3 regions of the Geobacillus sp. LYN3 genome follow, and region 1 is predicted to be linked to each of the others. Evidence: riboswitches for the same ligand, from Rfam matches in the RefSeq annotation. Region 1 holds a riboswitch; each other region holds the start of a gene.

Region 1 (6,782 bases):
AGCAGTGGGAGGAAGGCGGATGTTCTCGTGAAAATGATTGACTAAGTCACGAACGGCTTATGTATGAATTGGAAATGAAATTGTATTTTCTCTTGGCTGCTATACGTACAGCATAACCGCTTATGTAACAACAGTGTACGCAACTATTCTTTATGGATTGCAGAAAATGAGCAGAGACCGTACCATCGTTTGATACGGTCTTAAAGCGATTTTACCATCGTTACATGAGGGATTCCAGCATCCATAAACACATCGGAAACAGTTTGATATCCAAGTTTTTGATAAAATGGCTCCGCATGTGTTTGCGCGTTCAGTTTTACTTTTGGGACACCTTGTTTTTTTGCAAACTGCTCAATCGCTTCCATAATCAGCTTTCCTGCCCCACTACCGCGATATTGCGGCAAAACGCAAATTCGTTCGATCTTGCCTAGACCGTTATCGATCGTGCGAAACCTGCCGGCACCAATCGGTTTTTCCCCATCGTACAAAACAAAATGCATTGCTTCTTGCTCAAATTCATCAATTTCTTCTTCTTCCGGAACATGCTGCTCTTCGATAAATACGATTCGTCGAACAAGCAAGGCATCGTTGTATAAAGATGTATCATTTTTTGTTCCGATTGCTACGTTCATATTACTCTTGTTCCTTTCCTCCAACAAGAAATGTTTCATATACTGTCCATGAGCCGTTTTCTAGTTGATATAGAAGGTGGAAGCGGTCAACCGTTTCTTCAAAATGAACGTTTTGCATCCGTAATTGTCCGTATACATCAGCATATTCAGCGTTTGGCAAATCACGGCCGATGGTAATATGAGGGACAAATACGTATTCTGACTTATCAGCAAGGATTCCGCTGTGAAGCCGTTCATGGAGACGCTCGAGCGTTTCATTCGGCTCCACTTTTAAATAAATAACATTGCTTGTTGGATAAAATGAGCTAAACTTTGTCACTTTTAACGGAATGACATCTGTTTCAGCAGCGATTTTGCGCAGTTCCTTTACAATTTCTTTAATTTTCTGGTCGTCAGCTTCAAAAGGCTCTTTTAAGGTTAAATGCGGCGGAATGAGGGCGTAATGGCTGTCGTAACGCTTTCTATAGGAATTGGCAAAATCTTGTATTCGCTTCGAAGGAAATAAAGCAATACCATATTTCATAAAAACCCCTCCTTATGATAAGTAGTACTTAATTATAACAAAATTCCGAAGAGCATAGTAGTGTTTACAAAGAAAGGATATGCGCGATTGCACGCGGAACATCAGGCTGCCAATATGTCCATGCATGACCGCCATCAAATTCGTTGTATTCATACAAAAATCCTTTTTGAATAAACGCTTCACGCGCCTTTCGATTTGGAGTGATAAAATCGCGCACATTTCCGTCCGTCGTTTTCACTGCTGTTTCGTTTGTACCTACCGAATGGTAAATTTGCAATAATGATGGTTCTGTAAATTGTAAAATTTGTTCGATGATTCCTTCATCGATATATGGCGACTGCATCGCAATTTTTCCAAATGTATGCGGATACAATAATCCTGCCATTAGTGATACAGTGCCGCCAAGGGAATCGCCGATGAGCGCGCGTCCTTTTCCGATTTGGTACGTAGGAAACGTTTGATCTAAAAACGGAACGAGCTCATGTGCTAAAAAACGCAAATAACGGCTGTTTTTCTTTCCGTTTGGATGATATTTCTCATAGCGGTCCTTAACATCGCGATATGGAATTCCGATGACAATGGTGCGGTCAATCTCGCCGTTTTCCATCAGTTGTTCAATAACGCTTTTTATTTTCCCGTACATAAAATAATCTTTCCCATCCTGAGCGATAAGAAGAGAATACTTATGAAGCGGGGAAAACGAACTTGGCAAATAGGCAAGCAGCGTTATTTCCTCATCCAGCTCATCGCTATAAATAGTGTAATCATGCATTGTCCCTTTTTGTAATGCCATGATGGATCCTCCAACAAAAACAGATTCACCTGTTATTGTACCATATTTTTGTAAAAACATGTTAACAAACACAGCAGATTATGATGAATATTTACATAAAAAAGCGCCGGGAGTTTTTTCAACGTATAAAAACAACGTGTCAATTTGAAAAATTTAAAAAATTTCTTGCAAACTTACGATAAATGAGGTACATTTTTTAGTAATCAGAAAAAATGAATAGTGAAGGATGCATTCTTATCAAGAGAAGTGGAGGGAACTGGCCCTATGAAGCTTCAGCAACCAGCCAATTTTTGGCCAGGTGCTAAATCCAGCGAATTGAATTTTTTCAATTCGGCAGATAAGAAGAAGCACTGATCGACGTATGGAAAAGTCTTCTTCTTAGAAGACTTTTTTTATTTTATAGAAGAGGGAGAGATACAGATGGAGAAAATGGAAACGTTATTGGCGCAAATCGGAAACCGCAGTGACACGGTCACAGGAACGGTCAATCCGCCCGTCTATTTTTCGACCGCGTACCGTCATGAAGGAATCGGGAAGTCTACCGGATTTGACTACATTCGTACCGGCAATCCGACGCGGAAAATCGTCGAGGAAGCGATCGCAAAGCTAGAAGGAGGAGACCAAGGCTACGCGTTCAGCTCGGGCATGGCGGCCATTCAGACGGTTCTTGCGTTATTTGAAAGCGGGGATGAATTTCTCGTTTCCTCCGATTTATATGGAGGTACATATCGTTTATTTGAACGCGGCTGGCGAAAATACGGCTTGTCTTTTCATTATGTAGATTTTCGCGACATACGATTAGTAGAGAACTACATCACTGAAAAAACAAAAGCGATTTTTTTAGAAACACCGACGAACCCGTTAATGCAGGAAACGGACATTGCTGAAGTGGCAAAATTTGCGAAAAAACATGGACTGCTTCTCATTGTCGACAACACGTTTTACACACCAGTTTTTCAGCGTCCGATCGAGCAAGGAGCCGATATCGTCATCCATAGTGCGACAAAATATTTAGGCGGCCATAACGATGTGTTGGCAGGTCTCGTCGTTGCGAAGGGGGAGGAACTTTGCAAGCGGCTTGCGGAATATCAGAACGCAATTGGCGCTGTGCTTTCACCGTTTGATTCATGGCTGCTTATTCGCGGCATGAAGACGCTGGCGCTTCGGATGCGACAGCACGAAGAAAACGCGAAGCGAATCAGTGAATTTTTAGCGGCGCATGAAGATATTACTGATGTATTATACCCGGGAAGAGGCGGCATGTTATCGTTTCGTTTGCGCGAAGAAAAATGGGTCAACCGCTTTTTGCAAAGTTTACGATTAATTACATTCGCCGAAAGTTTAGGAGGAGTCGAAAGTTTTATTACGTATCCAGCAACGCAAACCCATGCCGATATTCCAGAAGAAATCCGCATCGCCAACGGTGTCTGTAACCGGCTGCTTCGTTTCTCTGTCGGCATCGAGCATGTCGAAGATTTAATTTCTGACTTATCGCAAGCGTTAAAAAGTATGAAAGAGGTGTAGGGAGATGGAACAACACATATCTTTTCAAACGAAACTGCTCCATAATAAATGGAAAATGGATCCTCAAACGGGAGCGGTCAGTGTGCCGATTCAGCACGCTTCCACGTTCCATCAATTTGATTTTGATACATTCGGCAAATATGATTATAGCCGCTCAGGCAATCCGACGCGCGAAGCGTTGGAAGAGACGATTGCGGCGTTAGAAGGCGGGGTGCGCGGTTTCGCCTTCTCATCCGGAATGGCGGCGATTTCCACCGCTTTTCTCCTCTTGTCCAAAGGCGATCATGTGCTTGTGACGGAAGACGTTTACGGCGGTACGTACCGAATGATTACCGAGGTATTGAGCCGCTTTGGTATTGAATATACGTTCGTTGATATGACCGATTTGCATGAAGTAGCTTCCCATATTCGCCCGAATACAAAAGTCATTTACGTTGAAACCCCATCGAATCCGCTTTTAAAAGTGACCGATATTCGCGGGATTGTGAAGCTTGCAAAGGCAAATGGCTGTTTAACGTTTTTAGATAATACGTTTATGACTCCCGCTCTGCAGCGTCCGCTCGATCTTGGTGTCGATGTCGTCCTTCATAGCGCGACGAAATTTTTATCGGGGCATAGCGACGTTGTTGCCGGGCTTGCCGTTGTCAAAGACGAGGAACTTGCCAAACAGCTGTACAAATTGCAAAACTCTTTCGGAGCGGTGCTCGGCGTCCAAGACGCATGGCTTGTGTTGCGCGGATTAAAAACGCTTCATGTCCGCCTCGAGCAATCATCGCAGTCAGCGCTAAAGATAGCCCGTTATTTAGCGAATCATCCGAAAGTGGAAGAAGTGTATTATCCAGGGCTTACGTATCATCCGGGCCATGCGATTCAGCGCTATCAGGCATCAGGATTTGGCGCGGTATTATCGTTCCGCCTTGCCGATGAAGAAGCGGTCCGGACGTTTGTAAAGCATGTTCGCATCCCTGTATTTGCCGTCAGCTTAGGAGCAGTCGAATCGATTTTATCGTATCCTGCCAAAATGTCACATGCGGCGATGCCGAAAGAAGAACGGGAGCGGCGCGGCATCACGGACGGCTTGCTGCGTCTTAGTGTTGGCCTTGAAGCCGCTGACGATCTAATTGCCGATTTCGAGCAAGCACTGTCATATGTCAAAGAAACATCATCATCCACTGTTTCAGCACGATAAAATAAAAAGGTATGCGCCAAAAGAAGCTGCCTCGCGCATACCTTTTCGTTTATTCTGTCAAATGAAATGTCTCTGCTGATAATATAATCATGTGATCAAAGGAATAAATATAGAGCGCTAAATAACATAATGATGTATTGAAAGCGGGGATTTACGATCGTTCTTGCCCTATTGCTTGTGCGCGACAATGCCGTACAGCGATTGACACCCAATCGCTAGATGAAAATTTTTTAAAAAAGTATTTGACAAAGATCAGGCATATCCATATAATAATAGATGTGTTCAACAGAATATGATTCCGTAGCTCAGCTGGGAGAGCGCCACCTTGACAGGGTGGAGGTCGCTGGTTCGAGCCCAGTCGGAATCACTAAAGTGTGGAGCTTGAAATCCTTGCGTATCAAGGGTTTCAAGCTTTTTGTTTTTTATAGCAGGCACTCAAAATGGTGCCAAAGTTACGGTTGGTGCCATTTTGGTGCCGAAGCATTTTTAGTTTGATTTTGATAACAGGGCATCGATTTGATTAGCAGCTTTCTTATTAAAATAAATATAAATTATGTTTTTTCATAAATAAAGCAGCATAATTGAATATGCTGCTGGTATGCTATTTATTTGCTATTAACTTCAACGTAAGAAGGAATCGGACAAGCATCTTGCTTTAAAGAATCGTACTGTGAATGTGGATCAATCTCCACATCTTTTGTGCGCGCTTCAAACCAAGATGTGATCAACGGCTGTAGAGAAGAATCGATATCTAATAACGTTGTTACGTGAACCGGGTGTGCACGATTTGTTAGTTTTACACTCATGACATCAAAAATTCGCTGTAGCAAAGAACGCTCAAATTGCAATTCAAGCAACTTTGCCCGTTTCGTTACGAGTGTTTCTACTGTAAAGGCACCTGAGCGAAGCTGTACATGCGCATCTTCTAACTTAAACGCTGTATTACGGTATTCTCGAATACGATTGATATAAGTAAACACCAACACAATCGCACCAAAAATAAAGAAAATGGGTTTCCAAAATCCAATGGCAGCAACGAGGCTTGCAAAAATTGGTGGTCGAAGCCAAATCAACTTTTTTGCCTTAGGGGATGCATAATGTGTCATGCTACGCAGTTGAAATTCTGGCAGCATGATTGCTATTAATTCATGTGCTTTTTCCGTTGGTAAGTACGGGAAAAATTCATTAATGTTTTGGTCCTCACCTGGCAAAATTTCCCCTGCTGAAATAAGTTTAATTGTTGTCACACCGAGCAACTTTTGATAGCCGTTTTGTTTGTAAATGACCGCTTGTACTTTGTCTTTGCGAATGGAAAAGCTTTGCTTAGAAAGCCAGCCTTTTTGTACATAAATGCGTTCATTGTCCATTGAAATGGTATATTGATAGTAGCTATTAAACGTTTTAAAGACGCCGATACCGACAGCTGCTAATACGGCAAGTAAGACTAGCAAGATGAGCAGCCATCCTGAAAGATGAGACATAACCTTATCTACATTAATATATTTTTCTGGATGTACATCTGACCATATATTTAAGCCAATAGGAATGATGGCTAAAAAACTGAAGGACAATAGGGAAGCTTTCAAAATATCACGAATGGTAGTGGTGAAAAGAATTTGACGTTCAGATTCATTGATGGCTTCCTCAGCATGCTGCTCTTGATTCCCATTTCGTAAAACATAATCCTCTATCTTGATGCAATCCACTTTATTTACAAATTCCAATGTCACATCGCTAGTTGCTTCTCCTGTTTCCATTGTGATCGATTGTACGCCAAATAATCGTTGCAAAACATTTGCCTTCGTTTGCACATTCTCAAATTTTTCACGTGGTATAAATTGCTCTGATTTAGAAAATAGGCCCTTATGTATATGAATGCCATCTTCGGCAAATACAACTTTAGTAAATAATGTCTCATAGATGCGAAACAGTAAACTGAATCCGAAAACCGCAATCGCACCCCATTGCACAATATTCATGAACATAGAATTACTACCCGAATTTAGGAATAAAATGAAAAGTATAAACAGATTGCTTTTGATAAGGTCTAGCAGGTCATAGAATATTTTTAGCTTGGAATAGCGAAACGTCATACTTCATCAAGCTCCTTTAAACGGGCAA
Region 2 (4,103 bases), 350 kb from region 1:
CATCATACCAAGAGGGCTTTTTTTGATCAAGTCCCCGGAAAAGCTCCTAACGGGAATGCTCTTTTGTTAAAAATCCGGTAAGCGGGCTGTAAGCGCCTGTTCCGATCAATTCTAAATCACTTAATTCGGCATTTGTCAGCTCAATTTCTTTTGTCAGTGTATCCAATGGATAGCTAGGATTCCATCGATCGATTAATGTGCCTCCGTGTGGAATGCTTAAACTCATTGTTCATAACCTCCTAGAATCAATATTTCATATAGGAAAACTATGATTTATTGCGAAACGTCACCGCTGTTTTTGTATAATGATCGTTTTTCTTCGGCTATTGTTTTTTCAAGCTAATAATGCCAAAGGTGACAAGCCAAACCTTATGAGATGTGAAGGCCGCATTCTGTTTTTCCGTGGCCGACCCATCTGCCGGAACGTAAATCATTTGGATCGAGTGCGGGGGACGTACAAGGTTCACAGCCAATGCTTGGATAGCCGCGATCGTGAAGGACATTGTACGGAAGACGACGTTTGTATACATAATTCCATACATCTTTCCATGTCCAATGAATAAGAGGGCATATTTTTATGGATTTAAATTTGTCATCTTTATTTATATATTCTACATGGCTTCGTGTTGGCGATTGTTCGCGGCGCAGTCCAGAAATCCAAGCGGTTATTCCTGTTAATGCTTCGCGAAGCGGAATGACTTTTCGCAGTTCACAACATTTATTTGGGTTGTGTTTCCATAATTCATCTCCCAACTGTTGCGCTTGTTCTTCTAGCGATAAACTTGGTTTTTTCATGACGATGCGGAGAGAAGGATATTTTTCTTTTACTTTTTCGATTGTTTTGTACGTTTCGCGAAAATGGAGCCCGGTATCGAGAAATACGATTTCCGCATCTGGCTTTACTTGCGAAATCAAATCGATTAACACGATTCCTTCAACGCCGAAGCTACAGGCGTACACAATATCGTCCTTATATTGGCGGAATGCCCAAGTGAGGACATCAAGCGCCCCTTTTGTTTCATTATCGTGAGGGAATGAAGGTTTTTCTTCGGCTTCCCATGTTTGATAAGTGAGCATCTTTCTCCCTCCTTAAAAATCAAAGAAAATAAAGTGGATTAGTCGGTTATATAGGAATAGAAAGAGAATGAACGCTTATAAAAAACGCTCTCCCATTTTGGAAAGAGCGAAGAGGCCGCATATTTCACCTTATCTTCCAAAATGGCACCCATTTTGCTGGAATTAGCACCTTACTTTTTCATGAAGCAGGTTGCCGGAGTTCATCGGGCCAGTTCCTTCCCTCACTCTCGATAAGTTTGATGTAATTGATTAAAATTTTAACATAATTCACACAAAAGTCAATCCTAGTTTTTCGATAGGAATTAATTTTTTGCTGATATAACACAGTAGAGGAATAAAGAAATCAGGAAAGAAAAGGGCGGTTTGTTGTCCGACCTTTTCCATGCATGTCAACCGGATAATAGGGAATTATGCAAAACAGAGGATGCAGAAACGCGGATCGGCAATGTTACTTCGACGGTTGTTCCTTTATTCTCTTCACTCATAATCGACATCGTTCCACCGTGGTCTTCGATAATTTTTTTACTGATCATTATTCCGAGGCCAGTACCTTTTTCTTTTGTTGTAAAGAACGGTTTTCCTATTTTTTCTAGCTGTTCTTTTGGAATTCCGCAGCCTTCGTCGATAAAGCGGATAAGAACGGAATATTCATCCTTTTTTTGTGCCTCAATAAAAATATGTCCACCGCTTTTCATCGCTTCCATTGCATTTTTTAAGAAATTAATAAATACTTGCTTTAATCCGTTTTCGTCACATTCAATGTGAGGAAGAGATGGATCAATTTTTGTAATAATTTGGATGTTATGCAAAATACCTTGTGTTTCTAATAAAGTGGTGACATGTTGAAGCAAAACACCAATATCACTTTTTGTAAATTTGGTTGCTTGTGGTTTTGCCAACACTAATAGTTCGCCTAAAATAAGTTCAATGCGCTGAATTTCTGATTCAATAATGTGAAGGTAAGGTTTTTTCACGTCAAGTTCGAATTGCAATAGTTGTATAAATCCTTTTATGGCTGTAAGCGGATTGCGAATTTCATGGGCGATCCCAGCCGCTAGCTGGCCGGCAACTGAGAGCTTTTCCGATGTTCGAATGAATTCTTCTGTTTTTTTCAGTTCGGTAATATCGGTGAATGTCAATACCGCATCAACGACGGCTCCATTTTCCAAAACAGGCGTTACCGTATAGGAAACGGGGAAATGGGTACCATCTTTTTTCCAAAAAATATCTTCACTAATATGATATGTTTTCCCATCTTGAATGGCGAGATCAATTGGGCATTCATCAATAGAGTAAGGAGTTCCATCTTTTTTCGTATGGTGAATGATATCATGCGATGCTTTTCCAATGGCTTCTTCCGCTTTATATCCCGTCATTCGTTCTGCAGCTGGATTCCAGAAAACGATATTTCCATGTTTATCAATCCCACAAACTCCTTCAGCAATAGAATTTAATATGAGTGTATGTTTATGATATAAGTTTTCCAGCTCTTTTCGGTAGCGATTGAGTTCCGTCATATTTTGGCCAATCACATAAATTCCTTTCAAGCGATTTCCATGAATTATTGGAATGGTTTTAAAATGCATGTCAATAATTTTTCCATTTTTATGCTTTACTTGTAAATCATATTCACAACTTTCTCCTTTTAATGTTCGTTCAAATTTTTTTTTTGCTTTTTCAATTTGGTCTGGGGCGATAAACTGAGTAAAATGTTTGCCAATATATTCGCGTGGTTTGTATCCAAGCATTTTTCTTACTTCAGGGTTGCCGGATATAAGTAGCCCATTTATGTCTAGCAGAAGAATCACATCAGGGTATTCGAAAAAAAGACATTTATGACATTGTTTATTTTCTTTTAATAAGCGGCTAATGATAAATGCGGACGCTGCCAAACAAAAGGCGCTGAGCACAGCAACGATGGAGCTGAACAAAAATCGAGTGAAAGAATCCGCCATATGGGGAAAATGTATTGACCAAACCACAAGGCTGATGATGCATATGATTGCTGCTGCAGAGAGCATGTAAATAGGAAATGTGTGGGCGAATAGTATTTTCAATAATATGTAAGAAACGATTACGGTAATGAAGAATAATAGAATGATAAATAACACGTAATGAATACCGCCAGAGATCATTTTTATTCTCCTCTCCCGCCTTAAAACATTAGAACTTAGACATAATTATACGAAAATAAAGATAATTTGAGTAGAACCAATAAAAAACGCTGCCCAAAGCGAAAAGGACAGCGATAGATGTTTCCGCCTTACATGGATACGTAAGTATGGCATTGTACATAATGAATCATTGAAAAGCGACGTTTCCTTCAGCATTTTTTACTTTTTGCGTAAGTTTCCTAACTCCTCGGCGATGGCCTGCATCTCGCTTGGGCTAAACGTATTTTTTCTCATCACCATTTCATAAATGTCTTTTAGCTCATCATACCATTCCTCGGAGAAGTGGGAAGGTTTAATCGCATCAAAATTTAATACTTTTAGCTTTTCTTTTATTTTTTCTACCATGTACGCTACGTTTTCTGCCGACTTTTTGGATAAATCCATTTTTTTGCTCCTTCCTTGTAAAGGTTACATGTATTTTAACATACAAGGGAATACATTGCGCTAATATTTTTGTATATAATGGGGTCGAAAGGAGATGTGAAACAATGGTAAAAGTATTATTTGTTTGCTTAGGGAATATTTGTCGCTCGCCGATGGCGGAAGCGATTTTTCGACATTTAGTAAAAGAGAGAGGATTGGAAGGAAAAATCATCGTTGATTCAGCGGGAACAGGGAATTGGCATGTCGGAGAACCGCCGCATGAAGGTACACAGACGATATTAAAGAAAAATAAGATCGATTTTTCAGGAATTTGCGCTCGGCAAATTTGTAAAGAGGATTTGCAGGAGTTTGATTATATTATTGCCATGGATGCGGAAAATGTTGGGAATCTGCGACGATTAGCCGGATACAATAAAACAGGATTTATCGGCCGGCTTCTTGATTTTGTTCCAAATAGCGAAATTGCTG
Region 3 (3,319 bases), 520 kb from region 1:
AATAAAACCAGATTGCAATAGTTTATAGGAGCTCTTCTCCCACTTTACATCTAGATACTAACACACAAGATCATTCATTGATATTGCTTGGTTGTCTTTTTGGATGAACAATTTTTCATCACCTTTCTAAACGACCGTTTGTGTTAATCATATTCTAAGTCACCCCCCTACAAAGAAAGGTCTCCACATCAGAGACCTTTTCATTATACCGCTTTATTCGCTTGTAAGTCTGCCTTTACTTCTTTTTGTGTTTTTAATTTTGGAAAGTCAAACACAATCGCAATCATGCCACAAACTCCAATTAAGAATGGGTAGAACGAATACTGCAAAATACTTAATGGTGAAATGGAAGCAACACCTGCTGCCACAAGCATTTGCGCACCATATGGGATGAGCCCCTGGAAACAGCATGAGAAAATATCCAATATGCTGGCAGATTTACGCGGATCAATGTCATATTGATCAGCAATGTTTTTTGCAAGTGGACCAGCAATTAAAATGGAGATCGTATTGTTTGCTGTTGAAAGATTGGTTAAACTCACTAATCCCGCGATGCCGAATTGTGCCCCTTTTTTTGACTTTACATTTCTTGTTACTAATTGAAGTAAATAATCGATTCCACCGTTATGTTTAATGACTTCCACCATACCGGAAATTAAGATCGCAAGCAATGACAATTCCTGCATTCCGGCGACCCCGTCACCGATGGCTTGAATGAGGCCCATTGCACTGTAGCTTCCATCAAGAAGGCCGATGATTCCTGCTAATAAAATACCGCCTGCTAACACGACTAGTACATTAACGCCCATTAATGCTGTTATTAATACACCAAGGTAAGGTAAAATTTTCATCCAATGAAAAGATTGATTCGTAATTTCCGCTTGCTCTCCAGCAGTAATGGCCCAGAAAAGAACGATGGTGATGATTGCCGCTGGTAAAACAATGAAAAAGTTCACCTTAAACTTTTCTTTCATTCTTGTATTTTGTGTACGAACTGCCGCAATCGTTGTATCAGAGATAAAAGATAGGTTATCTCCAAACATAGCACCGCCAATGACAGCTGCCATAGATAATGCCAAAGAAATATCGGTTTGTTCACTAATTCCGACTCCAATCGGCGCTAACGCTACAATCGTTCCCATGGACGTTCCCATCGAAATGGAGATAAAACATCCAATGACAAATAGACCGGCTATTAATAAATTTTGCGGAACAACGGAAAGAGCTAAATTAACCGTTGATTCAACAGCCCCCATTTTTTTAGTTACTTCCGAAAATGCTCCTGCTAATAAGAAAATGATGACCATTAACATGACATCGGCATTTCCAGCCCCTTTTGTGAACACTTCCACTTTCTTCGTTAAAGACTCTTTCCGATTCATCATCAACGAAATACTTGCCGCAATCAAAATTGCTACAATGACTGGAAATTTATAAAAATCGCCTGTAACCACGCCTGCACCAATGAACAACACTAAAAAGACCACAAACGGAAATAACGCAAATAGATTGCCTTTTCTTAACTCCACTCTTTCCACCTCATTTTATGTTTTTTTGAAGGAGCTTTCCACTTAGAGAAAAGGCCTCTTCTTATCTGAACATAAGAAGAGGCCTTATACGTATCTATATAAGAAACCCTTCTTATCTTTCAAGCACAATGCTTGCTGGATTTGGCACAGCACTCGAAAACGAGTCCGCTGCCGAGACTTCTTCGGGCCAGTCCCTCCGCCTCTCTAGATAAGAAGATGAGCAGTTGTATTTCGTTATATAAAACAAATAAAAGATTACAACATATTCATCTATTGTGCAATACACTTTGATAATGTCTTATTTTTAAATAATTTTAAATAAATCTTAAAATTATATGCGTAACATTAATAATATGCAAAAATCCCGTAGCAAAACGCCACGGGAAAAGAAATCAAAAACTCTATTCTGGTTTATAGATTCCATATTTAATAATCTTAAGATATTCATTCAGTTCCCTTATCAAAGACTCCACACCACTCATGACATCCATTTGCTTATTTTTGTATATAGCCATATACTTATTAGACAGCTGTTCGGCAATCAACATGGTCATGCGGATCGCGGTATCCACGGAAATATCCTCTCTAAGTTTTTCCGTTTGGATCAGATCTTTAATATAGACATGCTTCAGCAAAAAATCTTCCTGATAAGCTTCGTAATGTTTCTTAATAATTTCTTCCATTTCCTTCTTTACTGCCACTGGAGGATTAGTAAAGGCATCCGTAATAAACTGAGTTTCTTGGAGATACTGAACCGTTAGTTTTTGTTTCAACAGGACGATTTCTTTGATCCTTTCAAAGAAATCATCAGATTGGATTTTTTTCATTTCTTCCATTGCTAGTTCCGTCAGAAAGTCCTTCACATAATTCACTAAATAAAGGTATAAGTTTTTCTTGCTCTTAAAATAATGAAAAAGGATTCCCTTGGAAATTCCCGCCCGTCTCGTAATAACATCTGTAGAGGTCTTTTCATAACCATTCTTCACAAATTCCTCGATGGCCACTTTGATGATCAAGTCTTTTTTCTCTTTAGGCTGCTTTTCAAATGCTGAATACAATTTTAACACCTCTAATTTCATTAGACTGCAATATCTTTCTTTTTATATACCATATATGAAGCGAAGATACTAATCAAAATAACCTCAGCCATAATAAAGATATACAAAGGCTCAATCTCGTTATCATTAATAATGGAGGCGGCGTCCACATATTTAAACGGGCTTATATATTTTAGGAACTCTAAGTCTTCCGATATCCCTGCCATCACATTCATAAAGTAGGCAGCTAGGACAATCCCCAGTGAGATCGAAAGGATGTTTCTTGTTTTTTTCATCATCGACGACAACATAAACGCAATTGCACCGAACGTCAAATGAAGCAATATTGTTGCGGCGATCAGCAAACTAAACGTGTCTGTCGGAACATCCGGGTCTTTTGCAAATTGAAATCCAATGATGCTTGCTGCGGCTGAAACTACGTTAAAAATCAAAATATTTACCAAAACGGCCAGAAGTTTTTCTGTTACGATTCGGCTTCTTGTGACAGGCTTTGACAACAAAAATTCAATCGTTTTTTCATTTTCTTCCTTGGCCAGAATATTGGATGCAAGAATTGCCGAGTATATGCTTCCTAAAAGGGTAGTTATCATATAAATTTCTATCCCGTAAAAACCCATTAAATCTCCCATATTTAGCTCATTCATTCCAAACGCTTTTTTAATCGATTCCGGATAGGCCTCAAGCAGTTTGGTCATTTCTTTTTGCTGCTCTGCAAACTGAGGATAAATGCTT

What was found. A riboswitch is a leader RNA that binds a small molecule or an ion and turns the genes downstream of it on or off. The one in region 1 is predicted to bind S-adenosylmethionine.
Region 2: linked by a shared signal. The riboswitch ahead of DCC82_RS04490 (phosphoadenylyl-sulfate reductase) and the one ahead of DCC82_RS06405 (methionine biosynthesis PLP-dependent protein) in region 1 are both predicted to bind S-adenosylmethionine.
Region 3: linked by a shared signal. The riboswitch ahead of DCC82_RS09085 (Na+/H+ antiporter NhaC family protein) and the one ahead of DCC82_RS06405 (methionine biosynthesis PLP-dependent protein) in region 1 are both predicted to bind S-adenosylmethionine.

What each region holds. Positions count from the first base shown of each region.
Region 1 is NZ_QCWL01000001.1:1,217,396-1,224,177, forward strand. It holds gene DCC82_RS06390 (GNAT family N-acetyltransferase) at 201-632, opposite strand; gene DCC82_RS06395 (YjcG family protein) at 634-1,155, opposite strand; gene DCC82_RS06400 (alpha/beta hydrolase) at 1,220-1,948, opposite strand; SAM riboswitch class I at 2,180-2,292, shown strand; gene DCC82_RS06405 (methionine biosynthesis PLP-dependent protein) at 2,369-3,472, shown strand; gene metC (cystathionine beta-lyase) at 3,477-4,661, shown strand; tRNA gene DCC82_RS06415 (tRNA-Val) at 4,956-5,028, shown strand; gene DCC82_RS06420 (PH domain-containing protein) at 5,267-6,754, opposite strand; gene DCC82_RS06425 (PH domain-containing protein) at 6,751-6,782, opposite strand, start outside.
Region 2 is NZ_QCWL01000001.1:871,401-875,503, forward strand. It holds gene DCC82_RS04485 (hypothetical protein) at 47-226, opposite strand; gene DCC82_RS04490 (phosphoadenylyl-sulfate reductase) at 370-1,077, opposite strand; SAM riboswitch class I at 1,204-1,314, opposite strand; gene DCC82_RS04495 (PAS domain-containing sensor histidine kinase) at 1,467-3,212, opposite strand; gene DCC82_RS04500 (DUF1128 domain-containing protein) at 3,411-3,635, opposite strand; gene DCC82_RS04505 (low molecular weight protein-tyrosine-phosphatase) at 3,740-4,103, shown strand, end outside.
Region 3 is NZ_QCWL01000001.1:1,741,165-1,744,483, reverse strand. It holds gene DCC82_RS09085 (Na+/H+ antiporter NhaC family protein) at 204-1,529, opposite strand; SAM riboswitch class I at 1,639-1,744, opposite strand; gene DCC82_RS09080 (TetR/AcrR family transcriptional regulator) at 1,931-2,608, opposite strand; gene DCC82_RS09075 (ABC transporter permease subunit) at 2,608-3,319, opposite strand, start outside.